Regions from separate parts of the Jeotgalibaca dankookensis genome, predicted to be linked through region 2. Evidence: predicted binding sites of a transcription regulator. Region 2 holds the regulator's gene; each other region holds the start of a gene.
The links. The regulator Rex, encoded in region 2, represses fermentation and respiration genes when NADH is low (regulators of the CRP and FNR family bind a similar motif). The targets are predictions, from matches to a motif close to TTGTGAANTANTTCACAA.
Positions count from the first base shown of each region.

Region 1: pflB (formate C-acetyltransferase) is a predicted target of Rex. The motif match lies at 2,321-2,338, and genes of this name have one in related genera.
Region 3: BW727_RS07965 (TrmB family transcriptional regulator) is a predicted target of Rex. The motif match lies at 3,152-3,169, and genes of this name have one in related genera.
Region 4: BW727_RS08785 (FMN-binding protein) is a predicted target of Rex. The motif match lies at 2,241-2,258, and genes of this name have one in related genera.

Region 1 covers NZ_CP019728.1:1,936,825-1,942,595, forward strand. The annotation lists gene BW727_RS09635 (glycerol dehydrogenase) at 1-116, shown strand, start outside; gene dhaK (dihydroxyacetone kinase subunit DhaK) at 144-1,133, shown strand; gene dhaL (dihydroxyacetone kinase subunit DhaL) at 1,158-1,739, shown strand; gene dhaM (dihydroxyacetone kinase phosphoryl donor subunit DhaM) at 1,739-2,113, shown strand; gene pflB (formate C-acetyltransferase) at 2,366-4,636, shown strand; gene BW727_RS09660 (MerR family transcriptional regulator) at 4,828-5,424, shown strand; gene BW727_RS09665 (hypothetical protein) at 5,602-5,771, shown strand, end outside.
Region 2 covers NZ_CP019728.1:2,080,415-2,086,185, forward strand. The annotation lists gene BW727_RS10340 (ABC-F family ATP-binding cassette domain-containing protein) at 1-1,198, opposite strand, end outside; gene BW727_RS10345 (redox-sensing transcriptional repressor Rex) at 1,494-2,129, shown strand; gene BW727_RS10350 (YdiK family protein) at 2,177-2,380, opposite strand; gene BW727_RS10355 (CPBP family intramembrane glutamic endopeptidase) at 2,408-3,079, opposite strand; gene groES (co-chaperone GroES) at 3,259-3,543, shown strand; gene groL (chaperonin GroEL) at 3,575-5,191, shown strand; gene BW727_RS10370 (glycosyltransferase family 4 protein) at 5,332-5,771, shown strand, end outside.
Region 3 covers NZ_CP019728.1:1,615,431-1,621,201, reverse strand. The annotation lists partial or broken gene BW727_RS07980 (dicarboxylate/amino acid:cation symporter) at 1-620, opposite strand, end outside; gene BW727_RS07975 (aldehyde dehydrogenase) at 846-2,216, shown strand; gene BW727_RS07970 (glucose 1-dehydrogenase) at 2,275-3,009, opposite strand; gene BW727_RS07965 (TrmB family transcriptional regulator) at 3,267-4,067, shown strand; gene BW727_RS07960 (sulfite exporter TauE/SafE family protein) at 4,091-4,972, shown strand; gene BW727_RS07955 (ornithine cyclodeaminase family protein) at 5,006-5,771, shown strand, end outside.
Region 4 covers NZ_CP019728.1:1,783,691-1,789,461, reverse strand. The annotation lists gene BW727_RS08800 (FAD-dependent oxidoreductase) at 1-627, shown strand, start outside; gene BW727_RS08795 (NusG domain II-containing protein) at 721-1,137, shown strand; gene BW727_RS08790 (polyprenyl synthetase family protein) at 1,171-2,151, shown strand; gene BW727_RS08785 (FMN-binding protein) at 2,296-2,841, shown strand; gene BW727_RS08780 (FAD:protein FMN transferase) at 2,931-3,971, shown strand; gene menA (1,4-dihydroxy-2-naphthoate polyprenyltransferase) at 3,988-4,929, shown strand; gene rpmG (50S ribosomal protein L33) at 4,997-5,149, shown strand; gene secE (preprotein translocase subunit SecE) at 5,173-5,346, shown strand; gene BW727_RS08760 (IS30 family transposase) at 5,540-5,771, shown strand, end outside.

The DNA of each region.
Region 1 (5,771 bases), 140 kb from region 2:
CAGAAGAGTCCATTCATGCCATGCCATTTGAAGTAACGCCTGATAGTGTTGCACAAGCTATTATTGCTGCGGATGCATTTGGACGTGATTATAGAAAACGTAAATCAATGAAATAAAAAATTTCAATCAAAGGATGGAAATTAATGAAAAAAATTGTAAATGATCCAACAAACATTGTCGATGAGATGCTAAAAGGGATGATTGTCTCTCATTCTGAATTAATCCAAAGAGTTCCAGAAACGGGTGTTATTCAGCGTAAAGCAGAAAAAACCGGAAAAGTAGCCGTTATTTCTGGTGGTGGGAGTGGACATGAACCTGCTCATGCCGGATTTGTTGGTGAAGGAATGTTATCTGCAGCCGTCTGTGGGGAAGTATTTACTTCTCCAACTCCAGATCAAATTTTAGAAGCAATTAAAGTGGCTGAGGAAGGCGCAGGAGTTTTCTTAGTTATTAAAAATTATTCTGGAGATATTATGAATTTTGAAATGGCTCAAGAATTAGCTGAAATGGAAGGAATAGAAGTAGCCAGTGTTGTTGTTGATGATGATGTAGCTGTTGAAGACAGTTTATACACGCAAGGCAAAAGAGGTGTAGCAGGAACGCTATTTGTCCATAAAATATTAGGGTACGCTGCGCAACAAGGACAGTCCATTGCAGAGATAAAAGAGTTGGCAGATAAACTCGTTCCTAATATTAAATCAATTGGATTAGCTCTAACAGGCGTTACGACACCAGGAAGTAAACAACCTAGCTTTATTCTAGGTGATGATGAAATTGAGTACGGAGTTGGTATTCACGGTGAACCCGGATATCGCAGAGAAAAACTTCAAAGTTCACGCGATCTTGCAGAAGAATTGCTGACAAAATTAACGGATGAATTTGGTGAAAAAGAAGAAAAAAACTTTGCCATAATGGTTAATGGACTTGGGGGAACACCATTAATGGAACAATACGTATTCACCAATGATGTTTATACCTTAATGAAAGAACAAAATTTAACTATCGACTATTATAAAATAGGTAATTTAATGACCTCGCTTGAAATGCAAGGCTTATCTCTGACTATGCTCTATTTAGAAGACGACTTTTATATAGAAGCATTACAAGCACCAGTTACGACAATTAGTTGGTAAGAACGGAAGGAGCTTTATTCTAATATGAATGTAGAAACAGGAATTCGTTGGATGGAATTATTTAATGAAAAAGTTCAAGCAGAGAAAGATTATCTCACCCAATTGGATACACCAATTGGTGACAGTGACCATGGAAACAATATGTCACGAGGAATGACGCACGTAATCGAAGCAATTGAAACACAAAAACCCGATTCACTAGAGGAACTTTTAAAACTTATAACAACCAATCTATTGAGTAAAGTTGGGGGTGCATCTGGTCCGTTATACGGCTCTGCTTTTATGGGTATGTTAAAGGCACAAAAAGAAGATAATATTCCTTGGAGCGCCGTGATTAAAAGCGGGTTAGAGAGCATTCAAAAACGTGGAAAAGCTGAAGCTTTCGATAAGACAATGATTGATGTTTGGATACCAGTAGTTGAAGCGTTAGAAAATAACCAACTGACGGATGCAGTGATTGATCAGGCGGTGGAATCAACTAAACCACTCAAGGCTAAAAAAGGCCGTGCTTCATATGTGGGTGAGCGCTCCATTGGGCACATTGATCCAGGCGCATACTCATCAGGATTACTATTTCATGCAATGCTAGAAGCGGAGGCAGAATAATGGCAGATACGGGCATTATTATCATTTCACATGTTTACGAAATTGCAGAAGGAATCAACAGACTCATTCAAGAAGTTGCAGGTGATGTCAGTATCAAAGTAGTAGGTGGACTGTCTAAATCTGAGATTGGGACAAGTTTTGATTCTATTTTAGAAGCAATAAATGAGAACCAAGCTGATAATTTATTAGCTTTCTATGATTTAGGGAGTGCTAAGATGAACTTAGAAATGGCAAAAGAAATGAGTGACAAATCCATTACCATCTATGACGTTCCCCTTGTTGAAGGTTCGTATATAGCTGCAGCGCTCTTACAAGCAGGCGTTTCTAAAGACGACATTGAACAACAACTAAAAGAAATACAGATTGCTAAATAGAAAAATAAAGATGTTAAAAAGTGATGAGCTTTCGAGCGCCATCACTTTTTTTAAAAAAGAAAATTTTAACAAACTGTACTATAACATAAGAAACAGAACGTTGACTGTAACTATAACAGTTAAACCCTTATGCAAAAACATTCTGATATCTCTTCCCCTCTATAAATTTGTGTGTTATAATCAATTTATAGTACTGTATGATGTCAATTGTGAATATAATAACAAGCCAACTCATCTAGGAGGAAATAATTTATGGAAAAAGCATGGCGTGGATTTAAAGGTTCTAAATGGCAAGAAGGTATTGATATTCAAGACTTTATCAAGCACAACTACACAGAGTATGTTGGAGGGGATGATTTCTTAGAAGGACCTACTGAAGCAACAACTGAGCTATGGGAAACAATTGTTGAACTTAAGAAAAAAGAGATTGAAAATGGTGGTGTTTTAGACGCTGACACATCTGTAGTAAGTACAATCACTTCTCATCCTGCAGGTTACATTGATAAAGACTTAGAAAAAATTGTTGGGTTGCAAACTGAAAAACCATTAAAACGCGGATTAAATGTTTATGGTGGAATTCGTATGGCAGAAACTGCACTCAAATCTTACGGCTATGAAATTGATCCGGAACTAGATGAGTTCTATACAGAACACCGAAAAACACATAACCAAGGTGTATTCGATGCTTATGATGATGATATCCGTATGGCGAGACGTGCTAAAATTGTAACTGGACTACCGGATGCTTATGGTCGTGGACGTATCATTCCTGACTTTAGACGGATTGCCTTATACGGTGTCGACTACTTAATGAAAGAAAAATTAAATGACTGGAAATCACTACAAGCAAAATCTTATACAGAAGATGACATCCGCTTACGTGAAGAAGTCTCGACACAATACCGTGCATTAGGTAAATTAATTGAGTTAGGTAAGATTTATGGATTTGATATTAGTAGACCAGCTGAAACCGCTCAAGAAGCAGTCCAATGGGTATACCTAGGTTTCTTGGCTATGGTTAAAGAAGATAACGGTGCTGCTCAAGGTCTAGGACGTATTGCTGAATTTTTAGATATTTATATTGAGCGTGATCTTCAAGAAGGTACGTTAACTGAAAAAGAAGCACAAGAATTAATTGACCATATGGTTATGAAAGCACGTATTGTTCGTCAATTAAGAACACCAGATTATGAAGCATTGTTTGCAGGAGATCCAACATGGGCAACTTTAACCTTTGCTGGTATGTTAGATGATGAGCATTCCCTCATTACTAAAAATACATTTAGATTCTTACAAACCCTTTATAATATGGGCAACGCTCCAGAACCAAACATGACTCTCATGTGGAGTGAAAAATTACCAAAAGGATTTAAAGATTTCTGTGCGAAAGTAAGTATTGATACAAGTGCAATCCAATATGAAAATGATGATGTTATGCGCGATTACTATGGAAGTAATGATGTTTCGATCGCTTGCTGTGTAAGTCCGACAGCTGGGGATACAGGTTCTTCAATCCAATATTTCGGCGCGAGAGCTTCACTTCCTAAAATCCTAACTTACGCTGTTACTGGTGGGTATGATGAAAAGACAAGAACTAAAGTAATTGACGGTTTAGAGCCAATCACTGATGAGTACTTAGACTATGATACATTGATGGAAAAAATCGATGTCGTAATGGATTGGGTATCAGAAACTTACGTAAGAGCATTAAATATTATTCATTATATGCATGATAAATATGCTTATGAAGCAGTTCAATTCGGTCTATTAGATACGAAACTACATAGAATGATGGCAACTGGTATTGCTGGAATTGGGCTTGCAACTGACTCAGTGAGTGCCGTAAAATACTCTAAAGTCCGCGTTGTACGCGACGAAGAAGGTTTCCCAATTGATTATGTGGTTGAAGGGGAACAATTCCCAACTTTCGGTAACAATGAAAAAGCAGCAGATGAAATTGCTGACATGCTAATTAAGAAATTTGTTGGTAAACTAAAAGCGCAACCGACATACCGTAATTCAGAAATTACAACTTCTATTCTAACCATTACATCTAACATTGTTTACGGAAAAGCAACTGGTCCTTTATTTAGTGGACAAGATCCTAAATATAAGGGTTATCGTGAAGAATTTACACCGCTATCACCAGGAGCAAACCCAAGTTACAGTAGCCCGCACAAAGGTGCACTTGCAGCATTGAAATCAGTGGGAACGATTGATTTTGAAGATGTTAAAGATGGCGCATCTTATACATGGGCTGTTCATCCAAAAGCTTTGGGTAAAGAAGTAAGCACTCAAATTGAAAACTTAACCATGCTGCTTGATGGTTACTTTGCAAACGGTGGGGGACACCACTTAAATGTAAACGTCTTTTCTAAAGAAGGTTTAGAAGAAATGTTGCGTAATCCAGAAAATTACCCACAAGCAACCATTCGTGTATCAGGTTACGCTTTGGAATTAGCAAAAGCGACAAAAGAACAAATTGCCGATTTACTAGAGCGTGTGGTTCACGGTTCATTCTAATCGAATATCCCCAACTAGAGATGCTTGCATCTCTAGTTTTTTTTAGAGCGTATGTAGCGCATAACGATATAGAAGAAGGTAGAAAATTAAGGGAAATCGTTATTTTTTAATTAGTTTTCAGAAAAAGTTGAATTATTTCTACTATAACGGTATGATAACGTTAATAAAACAAGAGATAAGGGGTTTATTAGATGAAAGAGCTTGAAAATGTAATAGAGTACATAACGCCTAAAGATGCAGCAGAACAACTTGGAGTAGCGACACAAACGCTCCGTAAGTATGCGAATCTGTTCGATAAGGTATCTGAAACAGATTACTTCCACCGTGATAGTCAAAATGCACGTATTTATAGTAACAATGATATAACGGCAATAAAGCGGATGTTAGAAGTAAGTAAAATGGCTAATGAAACCCTTGAGAATGCTGTTTCTACAGTAATAGAGGAACTAGACCATCCAACCCAAGCAACCCAAACGGAATCATCTGAAACAACGCCGGTTGTGCAAGAAGAAAAAGGTGACGAGACAACAGATATAACCGTCCTACAACAAGCGATTGTGTTGCAAAACAATATGTTAGGCCAATATGGCGAACTGATGCAAGAAGTCATCGAAAGTAATGAACAACTTAAAGTTGATATCCAAGCTTTGATTTCAGACCAAAAGAGTGTTCTTGAAGATTTGGAGAAAAAAAGCGCTGAAAGAGATAAAAAGTACCAGGAAGAGTTAGAAAGCTTTAAAAAGGAATCGGAAAAAAAGGGTTTCTTTGCGAGATTATTTAGAAAATAATAATCAAATAACATACCAAAAAGTTTAAACACGAATGAGTTTTTCGAGCCGATTCGAATACTACAGTCTGTTTAGGCTTTTTTATCTACTTTTTTATTAAAAAATCGAGAACTCCATAAAGTCTACACAATGTCCGACTATACTTAAGTTAGAAATGAAGAAAAAGGAGTGCTTGTAATGAGAAGAAAAATGAAAGCAATTGTAAACATTGTTTTAATTGGCCTTGTCCTTCTATTTGCAACTGGTTATCGTTTTAACAGTCAATATGCAAACAGTGGCATGAGAGGGCACATGTCTGGTCCGAATGTATCTAATTTGGGAGACATCATCGTGATGAGTCTCATATG
Region 2 (5,771 bases):
GATCGTAATAACCAATATCAACATTTGTCCCAAACTTAAGCTTTCCTTCAATTAAAGGCAGTTGGTTGATGAGCGATTTTAATAAAGTGGACTTACCAATTCCATTCGGGCCCACTACTCCAACGGCTTGATGTTTGCGCAAATCTAGATTAATCGGATTAGAAAGGACCGTGCCGTCATACCCAATCGCCGCATCTTCTAATGTCATCACAACGTTCCCACTTTCACGTTTAGTTTCGAAGGAAAAACGTGCTGAACGCTCATCGCCTTTTGGTCGATCAAGGCGATCCATCTTTTCTAATCGCTTTCGACGACTTTGAGCCATTTTAGTTGTAGAAGCACGAACGAGATTTCGAGCGACATAGTCTTCTAATTTGGCTATTTCATCTTGTTGTTTTTCGTACTGTTTCATTTCGAGTTCTAAGCGAATTGCTTTTTCTTGTAGGTAAAAAGAATAATTTCCTTTGTAGTGGTGGATTTGGTGGCGACTGATTTCGTAAACACCCGTTGCGATTTTATCTAAAAAATAACGGTCATGGGAGACGACTAATAAGGTACCGCGGTAACCCAATAAGTAATTTTCTAACCAAGCCAACGTTTCAATATCTAAGTGGTTGGTTGGCTCATCTAAGATCAGTAAATCATTCTTTTCTAAGAGAATTTTTGCCATGGCTAAACGTGTTTTTTGTCCACCAGAAAGTTGTGAAATGGGACGGTTTAGATCTTCTTCGTAAAATTTGAAGCCGTGTAGGACTGAACGAATTTCTGATTCGTAGCCGTAAGCGTCTTGCTTCAATAATTTTTGTTGTAGGGTATCGTAATGTTTTAACGCTGAATCCATCGCCTCTGGGTCATTAATAACAGCCGGATCAGCTAAGCGCATGGCAGCTTTTTCCGCTTCATCCATTAAAGTAATCACAGGGTCAAAAACTGTTAGCATCTCTTCCCAGATTGTTTTATTGGAATCAACTGCACTATGCTGATCTAAATAGCCGATGGTTACTTCTTTCTTTTTTGCTACTGATCCTACATCCGGCGGTTCGATTCCCGCTAATATTTTTAATAAGGTTGATTTTCCAGCGCCATTTCTTCCTACTAGAGCAATCCGCTCGTTATCTTGTATGGTGATTTGGATATCTTCAAATAGGACGGTTGGACCGAAAAAACGGGCCAAGCTTTGGCCTTGTAATAGTATCATTTTATCCGTTCCTCTACTTTCTCTAATATGCATTATTATTCTATCATAATTAGTGGTTTCTCCCTAACTAACAATCATGTAAAGACTTACAAGATTGTGAAGTCTGCACGTTTTTTTTTACTAAGGTTGTTAAAATAACTTTATTTTTAACTTTCTTTTCACAAAAATTTAAAAAAGAGGCCAAGTTTCGTGTAATCTTCACAAACACGTGCTATAATAACAAAACATAATAGTTTTTAAATCGAGATAAATTGAATATCTGATTACGAAATTAAAATAGAAAGTGAGAGAAAAAATGAAGCCAGCAAACGAAATACCCAAAGCAACAGCGCGTCGTTTACCTATTTATTATCGCTATCTTCGTTACTTAAATGATGCAGGTAAAACAAGAATTTCTTCAACAGAATTGAGTGAAGCCGTAAAGGTTGATAGTGCAACAATTCGGCGTGATTTTTCCTATTTTGGTGCCCTTGGAAAAAGAGGCTACGGGTATGAAGTTGAGTACTTGTTAGACTTTTTCAGTAAAACGTTGAACCAAGATAATTTAACGAATGTGGCCTTAATTGGTGTTGGTAAGTTGGGGCAAGCGTTATTAAATTATAACTTTCATTTAAGTAATAACGTCAGGATTAGTGCTGCTTTTGATGTAAAACCAGATATCGTTGGTAAAATAGTGAGCGGTGTTCCTGTTTACCCCATGGAAGAAATGATTGGACAGTTACGTATCCAACAAATTGACGTGGCAATTTTAACCGTTCCACAAGAAGTAGCGCAAACCGCTACCAATAAACTTGCTGAAGCCGGAGTAAGAGGCATTATGAACTTTACGCCTATCCGTCTCTCGGTTCCAGAAAATGTTCGCATCCAAAACGTAGATTTAACCAATGAACTGCAAACACTAATCTATTTCTTGGACAATGATATCTCTTAAAAAAGAACGTCCTCACCTTTCCCGTGAAAGAGTGAGGACATTCTTTTTTATTTATCTAAGCTATTTTTTATTTTGAAATAAGCAATGAGCATTTGGATGCCTGTTGCAATATTATTAGTTGCAAAGAAAATACTAATCCAAGTTAGAAAACCCCAACCCGACGTATTGACGCTGTCTACAGCAAAATAAATGAAAAGGACAGCGAAAGCAAGTTTAACAATAATTTGTATTAAAATATTTTTTAAGTTCATAATAATCCTTTCTATGGGTTTTTCAGACTAGCCAACTAACTGTGGGAAAAACAAAGGTAAAGCGACAAAGCTGTTCATTAGTCCATGGGCTAGCATGGATGTAAAAATATTATTGGTTTTATAATAAAGGTAAGAAAACCAAAGCCCCAACGATGCGTATACCAGCATATGTCCATCAAAGTGAATGATTGCAAAAAGTAGCGCAGAAATGACCGCTGACCCGACCGTTCCAATTGCAGTGACATTCAGCTGAGAAAAAATGGCTTTTCTAAAAACAAATTCTTCAGTGACGGGTGCAAAAATAACAATTGAAAAAACAAGCAAAGGGTACTCCGTTGTCAAGTTCAATAGAAGATCTGTATTAGCAGATTCAGGCGTGATACCAAAGATAATAATTTCAATAATTGACGTAAGGTATTGAATTAAAATTGCACCTATAAATCCAACTACTCCCCACAAGATAACTTTCCCCAAACTTGAAGAAGGCTTTTTAGATAAAGAATCTTCGGGTGTCCACTTTCTACGTAAATTAATAAAAATCATTGCAACAGTTGCAAGTAAAGAAGCAACTAAAGAGAGCGTCAAACTCATTTCAATCCGTTGTTCCACTGGAAAAGCGTAGAGAAGTGGAATCGGTAAAAACTGTGCGGCTATAAAAATATAAATTATCAGTGTCGCAGTCGAACGTTGTTTTTTCATTAATCTAAACCTTTCTTATATAGAAATATGATTTTGAATAAAAGTATAACATAAGTCAGTAAAAAAAAACTTCTTTTGCTTGCAATATCCTGTTTATTTGATTATGATATAAAAGTAGATTAGCACTCATATTGATAGAGTGCTAATGTTAAATTCAAGAAACATATGGAGGGATACTTGTGTTAAAACCATTAGCAAACCGTGTCATTATTGAAGTTAACAAAGAAGAAGAAAAGACTGTAGGCGGTATTGTCTTACCATCATCTGCTAAAGAAAAATCGCAAACAGGCGTTATTGTAGCAGTTGGCGAAGGTCTTGTAACCGATCAAGGTACTAAGATTGAAATGACAGTAGCAGTCGGTGACCAGGTCTTATTTGAAAAATATGCTGGAACTGAAATTACTTATGATGGGAAAGACTATCTGGTAGTTAAAGAATCTGATATTGTTGCGATTGTAGACTAATAAACCAATAATTTGATAAGGTGGGAAAAAAATGGCGAAAGATATAAAGTTTTCTGAAGACGCACGTGCAGCGTTACTGCGCGGTGTAGATATGTTAGCAAATACTGTTAAAGTAACTTTAGGACCAAAAGGGCGCAATGTTGTTTTGGAGAAGGCCTATGGGTCACCTCTTATTACTAATGATGGTGTGACTATTGCCAAAGAAATTGAACTAGAAGATCGCTTTGAAAATATGGGAGCGCAACTTGTATCTGAAGTTGCATCTAAAACCAACGATATTGCCGGAGATGGGACAACAACAGCGACTGTTTTAACACAAGCCATTGTCCGGGAAGGTTTGAAAAACGTTACCGCAGGCGCAAATCCAGTTGGCATTCGCCGCGGGATTGAATTAGCGGCCAAAGAAGCAGTTGCTGGTCTTGCTGAAATTTCGCAAGTTGTTAATTCAAAAGAGTCTATTTCACAAGTTGCAGCAGTTTCTTCAGGTTCTCAAGAAGTAGGCGAACTGATTGCAGAAGCGATGGAAAAAGTTGGCAACGACGGTGTCATTACGATTGAAGAATCAAAAGGGATTGAAACCGAGTTAGACGTTGTTGAAGGAATGCAATTCGACCGTGGTTATTTATCACAATATATGGTAACCGATAACGACAAGATGGAAGTAAACTTAGATATGCCTTATGTTTTAATTACCGATCGCAAAATTTCAAATATTCAAGATGTACTTCCTTTACTGGAACAAATCCTTCAAGAAGGACGTCCACTATTAATCATCGCGGATGATGTTGATGGTGAAGCATTACCAACATTAGTATTGAACAAACTTCGTGGTACTTTCAATGTAGCAGCTGTAAAAGCACCTGGCTTTGGTGATCGTCGCAAGGAAATGTTACAAGATATTGCAATTTTAACGGGCGGTACGGTGATTGCAGAAGACCTAGGATTAGAATTAAAAGATGCTTCCTTAGAACATCTAGGACAAGCAGGTAAAATTGTCGTCACAAAAGATAACACCACAATCGTTGAAGGAGCGGGCGAAAAAGAATTAATTGCACAACGTGTTGCAGTTATTCGCTCACATATCGCTGAAACAACTTCTGACTTTGACCGTGAAAAATTACAAGAACGCTTAGCTAAACTTTCAGGTGGGGTTGGGGTTATTAAAGTGGGTGCTGCTACGGAAACCGAATTGAAAGAGCGTAAGCTCCGTATTGAAGATGCGCTAAATGCTACCCGTGCGGCTGTTGAAGAAGGAATCGTTGCCGGTGGGGGAACAGCATTGATTAATGTTCAAAGTCGCGTACAAGCGCTTGAATTAACAGGAGACGAAGCAACAGGTGCCCGCATTGTGGCCCGTGCTCTGGAAGAGCCAGTTCGTCAAATTGCTGAAAATGCTGGACGCGAAGGTTCTGTTATCGCCGCACGTATTAAGACTGAAGAACTTGGTATTGGCTATAACGCAGAGACCGATGAGTGGGTGAATATGATCGAAGCAGGAATTGTTGACCCAGCTAAGGTTGTCCGCTCTGCTTTGCAAAATGCAGCGAGTGTAGCAGGTTTGATTCTGTCAACAGAAGGAATTGTGGCAGAACAACCCGGACAAGAACAACCAATGCCAATGGACCCAGGTATGGGCGGCATGATGTAAAAAGAATAAATAGGGAACAGGTCCAAGCAACCTTGCTGGACCTGTTTTTTTATATGAATATCAACTAATTTATGATAAGATATTTTAGATGGTAGCTATAATACTTATTCAATAGAAATAGAGGAGATAATATGTACGATATGTTCCGCGTATTGATGATGGGGATTTTTACAACCATACTGACGCTGGCACTCACACCGCTTGTTCGCCTACTAGCTTTTAAAGTAGGGGCAACGGATAAACCTGACAAAAGACGTGTTAATAAAACTATAATGCCCACTATGGGTGGAATTGCGATTTATTTATCATTTTTTATAGCCATTTTCTTTTTACAGCCAATTGCCTTATCTGTTTCGGTCCCCTTATTTATCGCGGCCACTATCATCGTTATTACCGGAATTATTGACGATATTAAAGAACTCAATCCAAAGTTAAAACTACTTGGGAATGTTGCCGCTGCGCTTGTTATTTACTTTATCGCAGAAGTGCGAATGGACTTAGTGAGTATTCCTATTTTTGGAGATATCCATTTGGGGATTTTTTCATTTCCAATTACAATCATTTGGATACTGGCAATTAC
Region 3 (5,771 bases), 460 kb from region 2:
CCCAATTGCCATTGCTAGTAAGAACTTTGCAAGAGGGAGGATAACTGCTAGGCCTATGACGCCTGTAACATTTGCTAGTAGTGCAAAATACCCAAGGGTGCAAGCTTCATAACGGTCGTTACAAGTTGTAAGATAACGGCGTTGAATTGTTCAAGACCTGCCTTGAGAGCGCCTAAATCCCGTCGTGAGCTTAATAAACTAATGGATAAACCAAATAATAAAGAGAAAATGATAACTTGAATCATATTTCCTGTACTCATCGACTGGATAACATTTGACGGGAAGAATTCTAAAAGGACATCTGTTACACTACCGGTAGCAGTAGCAACTGGGGTAGTTGTGTCGATTTGCATATCTACACCCGCACCTAGTTGAATAAGGTAACCTAAAATCAGACCTAATGTAGCAGCCAAAGCAGTCCCGCCTAGGAACCAAGCAGCCATTTTCCCACCTAATTTACCGAGCATTTGTGGATCTAAAGTTCCAACTGCCTCAATAACTGCTCCCATAATCATAACGACAACAGACATCTGAATTAATCGCAGGAAAATTTGTCCAATAACATTAATAGGTGCAATGGCAGGACCAAAAACCAATCCGGCTACAATCCCTAAAACCATCGCAATCATAATTTGATTGGTCATACTTATTTTCTTTAAACTTTTCATAATGACACTCCTTAAACAAATATAATAGCTGTATAATAAAACTTAACTCCTTTCATATATTGTTATACTTATAAAGTATAAAGCGTTTTCAATTGTTTTGATATGTCAATAGTGGATAAAAGAACAAGAAACATTTAGACGGTATGGATAAAAGAGCATTAGAATGGAGGTAGGATATTGTTTAATATTAAAGAAATAATAAATAACCAAAATAATTATTTTGAAAAAGGGCAAACCAAAGACTTAACGTTTCGTTTAAATAAATTAACGGTACTTAAGAAGATGATTGCCGAAAATGATGAAGCTATCATGGCAGCTCTAAAAAAAGATTTAAATAAAGCTCCTTTTGAATCCTATGAAACAGAAATCGGTATTTTACTCGAGGAAATTAACTACGTCATAAAAAACCTTCCAAGATGGGATAAAAGAAAAAAAGTTTGCACACCTTTGATAAATTTTTTGTCAAGTAGTCATGTCTATTCAGAACCCTATGGTGTTGCCCTTGTTATATCGCCTTGGAATTATCCTTTTCAATTAACAATCTCACCTTTAATTGGTTCTATAGCCGCAGGTAACTGTACGCTTATTAAGCCCTCTGAGTATTCCGTATATACGAGTGAGCTTTTAGAAGATTTAATAGCACGCTATTTTGAACCTGGCTTTATTTCAGTGGTAAAAGGTGATAAGGATGTGAGCCAGCAACTCTTAGAAGAAAAATTTGATTACATCTTTTTTACTGGTAGCGTAGAGGTTGGAAAGATAATCATGAAAGCTGCTTCTAAGCACTTGACACCCGTAACGTTGGAACTAGGTGGTAAAAGCCCTTGTATTATAGATGAAACGGCAGATTTGGATTTAGCGGCCAAGAGGATTGTTTGGGGGAAATTTTTAAATGCTGGGCAAACCTGCATTGCCCCTGACTACTTGTTAGTACAGTCGACTATAGAAAAAGCGCTTGTTAGTAAAATTGAAACCTACATTGAACAGTTTTACGGCAAAGAACCACATCGAAATGACGATTACCCTAAAATTATAAGCATGAATCATTTTCAGAGGTTGTTAAATTTGCTAAAGGATCAAAAAATTATAGCTGGTGGAAATTATGACCTAAATTCCCAGCAAATAGAGCCAACTCTATTGGGAGCTGTCAGTTGGGATAGTCCCGTTATGCAAGAAGAGATATTTGGACCCATTTTACCAATTATAACGTTTGATACAATCGATGAGGTTATCAGGAGCGTCAATAATCGCCCAAAACCCTTAGCACTGTATTATTTTTCAACCAATAAAAAACGCCAAAATAAAATTATTGAAGAAATTTCTTTCGGGGGTGGTTGTGTCAACGATACCATTATGCAAGTTGGAAGCTCCTACATGCCTTTTGGTGGGGTCGGTGAAAGTGGTATGGGAAGTTACCATGGGAAAGCAAGCTTTGATACTTTTTCACATAAAAAAAGTGTTGTTCACAAATCAAATCTAGTGGATATTAATTTAAGGTACCCACCATTCAAAAATAAGCTTAAATGGATAAAAAAAGTAATGCGATAATAATTGCGCCTAAAAAAGAGAAGCCAGATTTTTCCGGCTTATCTTTTTTGAGTTTATACTATTGCGCTGTTATACCACCATCAATAACAAATTCTGAACCAGTTGAATAACTAGATTCGTCAGAAGCTAAAAATAGCACCATATTGGATACTTCTTTTGGTTCTGCAACACGTTTTAAAGGAATTTGCTTCGAAAATGCTTCTACTGCTGCTTTAGTATCTTCTTGGACGACCATTGGGGTTGCAATTACCCCTGGATGAACAGAATTCACACGAATGCCCATTGGCGCTAAGTTAATAGCAGCTGCTTTCGTCATCCCTCGAACAGCAAACTTAGTGTCGGTATAAGCAACAGCACCAGCGACTAAACCATTCATTGATGAAATGTTGACGATAGAACCGCCGCCTGCTTTCTTCATAGAAGGAACAACTGCTTTCATACCTAGAAACACAGAGACTTGATTGATATCAACGATACGACGGTAGTCTTCAAGTGTGATATCCATCATATTTTTAGCCATAGTGATACCGGCATTATTAACTAATACATTAACTGGGCCAAAGGCTTCTTCAGCTTTTTCAATAACATTAGACCAATCTTCTTCAGAAGCAACATTTTGTTTGACGAAGATAGCATTTTCACCTAGTTCATCTACAAGTGCTTGGCCTTTTTCTTCATTTAAGTCTGTCAAGACAACCTTTGCACCTTCTTCAAGAAATAGACGTGCATGCGTTTCACCCATCCCTTGAGCAGCACCTGTAATAATGGCAACTTTTTCTGATAAACGATTCATAAAAAAACCTCCCGAAATAGATTTTATCCTTTTAAAACAGGATAGTTATTTTTTTGCTAATAAGCAAAAAGCAACCTGAATTAACTATAGCATATGATGGTAACGTTTACGTAATTATTTGTTTTATAAGCAATAAAAAAATATGATAATTTTTTCACAAAAGTGTTGACATTTATTTGTGAGGTGTTTATAGTAGTTACTGAAGGTAGCTACTACGAATTACCTAGCGATTCTAATCACGAAACAGGAGGGGTTTAGTGAACCAAGTCATTTCGATTATGAAGGATTATCAATTTTCAGAATATGAGACACTGGTTTATATAGAATTACTAAAGAAAGCTAACCAGACAGGTTATGAGGTGAGTAAAAATTCAGGTGTGCCACGATCAAAAGTGTACACGACGTTAAATACGTTATTAAAAAAGGAATTAATAATTTCTAGTAGTACAGATCCTGTTTTATATATGGCTCAACCAGTAGAAAAATTACTGGAGCTATTAAAAGAAAAAACAGAAGTTGATTTTAACGAAATTGAAACAAGTTTAAGCAGCGTTGAAACATCAGAAGAAACAGAAACCTTGTGGCGTTTTTCGGAGTATACGCTTGTAACTGATAAAGTCCAAGCACTCATTGCATCATGTCAAGAAGACCTTTACTTACAAATATGGGAAGACGATTTAACAGAAGAGCTCATTCACTTGTTAACAAAAGCGGAAAAACGCTTAGAAAAATTTATTGTTATTCTCTTTAGTAATAAGCACCGCTATGAGCTACCATTTGATCGCTTTTACAAGCATGGATTTGAAGAAAATAAACTAGAAGATTATGGAAGTCGCTGGATTAATTTAGTCGTTGACTCACAAGAGATGGTATATGGAACTTTACCAAGTCAGGAAGTGGATGTTATTTGGACACGAAATCATTCTATGGTTAAGTTAGCCAAGGAATATATTATCCATGATGCTTATAACTTAAGAATGATTAAACAATTGGAAGACCCAGCTAAAAAGATTTTTGGTAAAGATTTAATGGATGTACGAAATATTTATAAAAACTAAAAGATTTAGTGGAGGAAAAAAGAATGACATCGATATTATTAGTACTAATTGTAATTGTAAACCTATTTTTTGTATTTGCGTTTGTGAAAGATTTAATTAACCATAAAGGTGAAGTAATGAATGAACCCGCCAATAACATAGCCTTACCCTTTGCTTCATTCTTTACATTTTTACTATCAACTTTCGGTATTTCTGATTTTGCTATTGGAACTGTTTTATACCGCAAACTAAATTGGGTATCCTTAAAGAAATTACCAGGAACCTTGAATGCCCAATGTGTTATTCCTGTAGCCGTTATGGCACTTTCTTATATCACTTCTATAGAAGTAGGTGTAAAGACGTTAGCAGTATGTATTGTCAGTCAAGTTATCGGAGCTTACATAGGGCCACGCTTTGTTGTTAAATTACCAGAAAAAACAATTAAACAATTTGTTTCGATTGGTTTAACAATCGCGGCACTATTAATCTTAGCAGGTAAATTTGACTTGATTCCCTCAAATGGAACTGCAACAGAACTTTATGGTATTAAATTAGTAACAGCCGCTGTTTTACTCTTTGCTTATGGTGCTTTAAACAACATTGGTATTGGATCATACGCATTAACGATGGCAACAGTTTATGCACTCGGTATGAACCCGGCAGCAGCTTTTCCAATTATGATGGGAGCTTGTACATTCTCTGTTCCTATTGGAAGTATGCAATTTGTTAAATTCGGTGAATACAGCCGTAAAATAACTTTATCTGCTGCTACATTTGGTGTTTTAGGAGTATTGACCGCTGTCTACTTCGTTAAATCATTAAATACAGGAATGCTACAATGGCTTGTTATTGTTGTACTATTCTATACCGCAATTAGTATGTTTATGGAGTTACGTAAATCAAAACAAGCAGTCGAAAATGTCTAGGAGCTACTAATTAAGTTGAGGAGAGATAAAGAGATGATTGTATTAACAAAAGAAGATATGGAAGCTGTTTTTTCAATGAAAGAAGCAATTGAAGCAGATAAAGAAGCGCTACGTTTGTTTTCACAGGGAAAATCAACTGTACCACTACGCACAAATATTCCCGTTCCAGAATACAATGGGCAGAGTTTGTATATGCCAGCTTATGTTGCAGGGGAAACATCCGCTTTAGGTGTTAAAATTGTATCGAGTTATCCGGGAAATATTGAAAAGGGACTACCAAGTATTCCGGCAACCATGGTTATGTTGAATGCTGAAACGGGTATTGTAGAGGCAATTTTAGATGGTACTTATTTAACACAACTTCGTACCGGTGCAGTTCAAGGAGCGGGGACAGATGTCTTAGCGCGTCAAGACGCTAAAATTGCAGCACTATTCGGAACCGGTGGACAAGCAGTTTCCCAGTTAGAGGCTATGCTTACTGTCCGTTCGTTAGACGAAGTGAGAGTCATGGATATTGATAAAACACGTTGTGAACAATTTGTAGCAGAAATGACTGAAAAGTTTAAACAGTTTGATACAAAATTAATTGCAGTCGAAACGGCAGAAGAGGCTATTAAAGACGCTGATATCATTACTTCTGTTACGACGTCTAAACGTCCAACTTTCCCCGGAGAATCTGTTAAGGCAGGTGCACATATTAATGGTGTGGGTGCCTATACACCTGAAATGCATGAACTTCCTAGCGAAGTTATTATTCGAGCAAGTAAAGTTATTTTTGACACAACTGAAGGGGTTCTTG
Region 4 (5,771 bases), 300 kb from region 2:
CGTAATATTTTCCGCAAACATCTCTCTCGCTATGGAAATGTTCTATGGAGCTTCCCAATGCGACTATTCTTTGGATCTATGTGGCTCATTGAAGGATTGAAAAAGATGTTTGGTATACTTGGCGCAGCTTCTTGGTTTGGTGATGAGGTCGCTCTGCCGTTCTCATGGCTACAAGACCCAACATCCGGTGCGACAGAAGCAGTTGAAGCGGTAAAAGGCGTTTTCAGTTTAAGTTATGTGTATGGCGAAGAACCAATGATGGTTCTAGACAAAATGCCAGGTTGGTTTGAGAGTATCATGGAATTCATGGTGCCAAATGTTCAAGTGGCACTATTCATGCAAAAAACAATGACATTGGTTGAAATTGCCATTGGTTTGGCGCTCATTTTTGGACTCTTTACATGGTTAGCAAGTGCAGTGACAATTGGTTTAGTTATCACTTTCTGCTTATCAGGGATGTTCTACTGGGCTAATATGTGGTTTATCCCAGCAGCCTTTAGCTTGATGAATGGAGCAGGTCGAGCGCTTGGTCTTGATTATTACGTCATACCATGGCTATCTAAGAAATTAGGTAAATGGTGGTATGGGGACATTAAGTCTATATACGAACGTGGCATAGAAGATTAATAAATAACTTGGAGGTTGAGGTGGGGAAACTTGCCTCTACTTCCTTTTTTTGTTTATAGTGAAAGAAAAGTAAACTGAAGGGATCAAACTCTGATGATGAAGTATGTAAAAATGATAAAAAAAGGCGATATTCTCATTGTTCTTCTACTTATAATTGGATCTTTCTTACCACTGGGACTCTTTACTTACCAACAGGCGATGGCGAACCAAACAGATTTAAAAGCCGTTGTTAAAGCAGATGGAGAAATCATGTATATCTTTAATTTGGTAGATGATGGGCAGACTGAAACGTATCGTTATCACGATGAGGATGGTCACGAGAATATCATTGTTCGCACAGGTGATTCAGTTACGATTACCGAGGCCAATTGCTCAGACCAAGTGTGTGTGCGAATGGGAGATATTCGTAAGGTAGGCGAGACAAATTTATGCTTGCCACATAAATTACTCGTAGAAGTACAATCGGATCAACCTTTAGAAACCCCAAATGAGATTGATGTTATTTCCTGAAAAAGAAATTAAAACCAGGAGTGTGAAAGTTAAATGGAACTACACCCATTATGGGATGATTACCCGACCATACAAAAGGAACTACAAGCGACTTTATCACTGATTGAAGACACCATAACCATCAGGAATGAAGACGTGAGAGACAAAATAAACGAAATGTTAACGTCTGGTGGGAAACTGCTTCGACCGGCTTATAGCTTGCTATTTTCTCTGTTTTCTGAGAATCGCAATCCTGAAAAAGCGCGAGCTATTGCTGCTGCAATTGAAGTCCTCCATATGGCAACGTTAGTTCATGATGATGTCATTGACGGTTCAGATAAACGTCGAAATCGCGATACACTCAATGTTACTTATGGGAACCGCGTGGCAATTTATACAGGCGATTATTTGTTTACCGTTGCTTTTCGCCTTTTACAAGAATATGCTAGTGATATAAATTTAATCGAAAATAACTCAGAAGGTATTGAGAAGATATTAATTGGTGAATTGCAACAAATGGATCGGCGCTATAACACGAATATGCGGATGCGCGATTACCTCAGTCAAATACAAGGAAAAACTGCTTACTTGTTCGGTTTAAGTTGCTATTCGGGAGCCTATGAAGTCGATCCCGATTCAAGATTTTCTCGTCAAGCTTTCCAAATTGGAAGCAATATTGGAATGGCTTTTCAAATTATGGATGACATTCTTGACTTTACAGCAGATGATACAAAAGTCGGTAAACCCATTTTCCAAGATATCAAAAATGGTATTTATACCGCGCCCGTTCTTTATACGCTTAAGAAAGAGCCGAAAAAGATTCTACCCTTTCTTGAAAAAGGGAAGTCTATTACCGATAAGGAGTTACAAGCGCTCTATGCCCTTGTTATCGATAGTGGCGGTTTAAATGAGGCAAAAAACTTGGCTGATAAATATACGCGTAAGGCGTTAAAGCAAATTTCGAAGTTACCGAATCGTGATGCAAAAAAACTACTTTTGAAAATTACTGAACAAATAACCCATCGTAATTTTTAATAGATTAATTTTTGATTATAAAATGTATTTTTCCTTTGATAATTCTTGCATCTTACTCTACAGGGTGGTAATATTACTATGTAATACGCTTGTGAATTTTTTATCAGGTTTATAAAACAAAAAATAAAAAGGCGGTATATAGATATGAAATTGAATAAAAAAATGACTGCATGGTCATTAACGTTAGCTTCAACACTTCTTCTTGCAGCTTGTGGCGACACAGCAGAAGACACAACAGTAGAAGAAACAGATGAAGTATCTTCAATGTCAATGGTAGAAGAATCAGAAGAAATGTCTTCTATGGTAACAACTGGCGAAACAGCTGAACTACAAGATGGTTCATACAAACTAGTTGAAAAAAACTTGGATGAAAATGGCTGGAAAGCTACTTTTGATATGGTCGTGACAGACGGAGAAATTACTGAATCAAACTACGACTACTTGAACGAAGCTGGCGAATTGAAATCTGAAGACGATGAATATCAAAAAAATATGGCTGAAGTGACTGGTGTTGGCCCTCAAGATTACCTACCAGAATTAAACGAACAATTGGTAGAAAAACAAGCGGCTTCAGAAGTTGAAGTTGTATCCGGTGCGACACACTCAAGCGAAAAATTCGTAGAGTACGCAGCTGAATTAATTGCTGCAGCTGAAGCAGGAAATACAGATACAATCGAAATCGATAACTAATAATAGCGAAGAAGAAAGGTAGGAACAGATTACTCGTTCCTACCTTTTTCCTATGGTAAAATAGCGAAAAAGATTTTAGGAGTGCTTTTATGAAAAAAATCTATGCAAGTCTAAATGTCTTCCTCTTGCTACTTATCCTCGTTGGCTGTGGTGAGAAAGAGGAAGTAAATGCAACAGCCTACAATGATACGGAATTTTTAATGGGAACTTATGTTAGTTTGAGTATTTATGACCGCGATAAGGAAGCAGTTTTGGAAGAGGGCTTTAAACTTGTCAGAGAGCTTGCTGACAAAGTATCGGGTGAAACGATGGAATCAGAGATTACCAAAATTAATAAGGCAGCGGGTGTAAGACCGATAGAAGTATCTGAGGATGTTTTTGAGTTAATTGAAATTGCGGACCAGTATAGTGACACGCTCGATGGACAATTCAACTATGCTATTGGACCGATTACGAATTTATGGCGCATTGGTTTTGATGATGCCCGTAAACCTGAACAATCTGAAATAGATACGGCCCTGGAACACATCGATTTTGAAAAAGTGATTCTAGACGAAGCAAACCACTCTGTCTTTTTAGAAGATGAAGAGATGCAACTTGATTTAGGTGCCATCGCTAAAGGCTATATGACTGATGAGGTTCATGATCTATTTGAGTCTCGCGGGGTAACGACGGCCATAATTGATTTGGGAGGAAATGTTTACGTAATGGGGGGCTCACCTGCTAGGGATGAGCAAGTATGGAATGTAGGTATTCAAGACCCTTTTGGTGAACGGGGTAAGAGTATTGGTTCCACGCAGCAAACAGAACGTTCTATTGTTACTTCAGGAATTTATGAACGTAATTTAGAAGTAGATGGTCAAATTTATCATCATCTGATGGATCCTCAAACAGGTTACCCATTTACAAATGAAATAGCAGGTGTTTCTATTATTTCTGATAAGTCAGTTGACGGAGATGCATTGTCAACCTTAGTCTTTGGTTTAGGAATTGAATCGGGGCTGGAATATATAAATGGTCGTAATGATGTAGAGGCGGTTTTTGTAAGTAAAGATAAAGACGTCTATCTATCAGAAGGTTTAAAAACAAATTTTGAACTAAAAGACGAAAACTATCATCTAAAAAATTAAATAAAGGAGAGACGGGATGACATTGTTAACATTTTTTGAGCTCGTTGAAATCCGTACAAAGCTAGCCAGCCTTTTTCCTTTTGTGATTGGAACGCTGTATGCTGTTTACTATTTTGAATCTTTTAATGGATGGAATACGCTTCTATTCTTTATATCGATGTTAATATTTGATATGGCTACCACAGCTATTAATAATACAGTTGACTATGTAAAAGCGAAAAATAGCGATTATCGAGACAAAGAGAATGTCCTAGGTCGAGAAGGTTTGAGCGTTCGAAATACGACTATGCTTATTATCAGTATGATTGTCCTTGCAAGCTTATTAGGCTTGCTGTTGACTTATCGTACTAATCTTTTATTATTAATCATCGGTGTTATTTGTTTCGTGATCGGCATTTTGTATACCTTCGGCCCGTTTCCGATATCCAGAATGCCACTAGGGGAAGTTTTATCCGGTTTGACAATGGGGTTTGGTATTTTTTTTATTGCCGTTTTTATAAATGTACCAGAAGATGCTTTAGCGTCTTTAACGCTCACTTGGCCGAGGTTTAATTTAGACGGGGATTTATCTGCTATACTAGTAGTTTTTCTCAGTTCGCTTCCTTTAGTTTTAACAATTGCGAATATCATGTTAGCTAATAATACCTGTGATTTTGAGACAGATATTACCAATCATCGTTATACCTTGGTTTATTATATTGGTAAGCCCGTTGCAATTAAACTCTATGCTATTCTCTACTATAGTGTCTTTATATCCATTATAGTAGCGGTTCTCGTCAAAGTAATGACACCATGGATGTTGGGCGTTTTGTTAGTATGGCCACTAGTCCAAAGGAATATCCGCCTTTTTACGGCGAAACAAGATAAGCAAGAAACCTTTCCGTTGACACTTATGAACCTAGTCGTCATTCATGTTTCACAAATCATTTTACTTATCGTAGGGATTATTTTTAGTTGACAAGAAAGGCTGCACACCCTATTATAAAAGGGGTATGCAAGATTATAGGAGGAAGAGGTGAGCGAGAGTGGTACAAAGAAGAGCAGCCTTAGCCTGCACAATATGTGGTTCAAGAAATTACACCATTACACCTTCCGAAGCAACTCGCACAAAACGATTAGAAGTTAAAAAATTCTGCCGTTACTGTGGTAAACACACACTACATAAAGAAACGAAATAACCAAAAAAGAAGTGAGGTGCCCTGTGAAATTCTTAAAAAGTGTTAAAGATGAGATGAAGCAAGTAACTTGGCCGACTGGACAAGAAATATCCAAGTACACCAGTACAGTGATTGTGACCGTCCTACTCTTTGGAGTTTTCTTTGCGGTTGTCGATTTTGGTATTGTTGAAATAATGGACCTGATTATGAGTATTTAACTTATTTTTTACTAGCGAATAACGCAGCTTTTTGCTATACTAAAAGCGCTGAGAGAACCTTTCCAAAAATGAAAGGTTTTTTTTATACGATGAATTGTAATATTAAGTGCAACACCTAGGTAAAATAAAAGAAACCCATGACGACCTCGTGTAGAATGGAGTTACCACACAACATTCGACTGGAGGACTCGCCATGAGCTACACTCATTTTACCATAGCCGAACGCTCAAAAATAGAAACGCTTCGTGATCTAGGTTTTTCGATCCGCCGGATCGCTCGAATCCTTGGTCGTGCCCCTTCTTCTGTTTCACGGGAACTGAACAGGAACCCATATTATCAGTGTGATCAGGCACAGGAACGCTATAAACAAAAGAAAGCGAACTGTGGAGCAAAATCAAAGTTGACTTCTGAAATCAAAGAAAAGG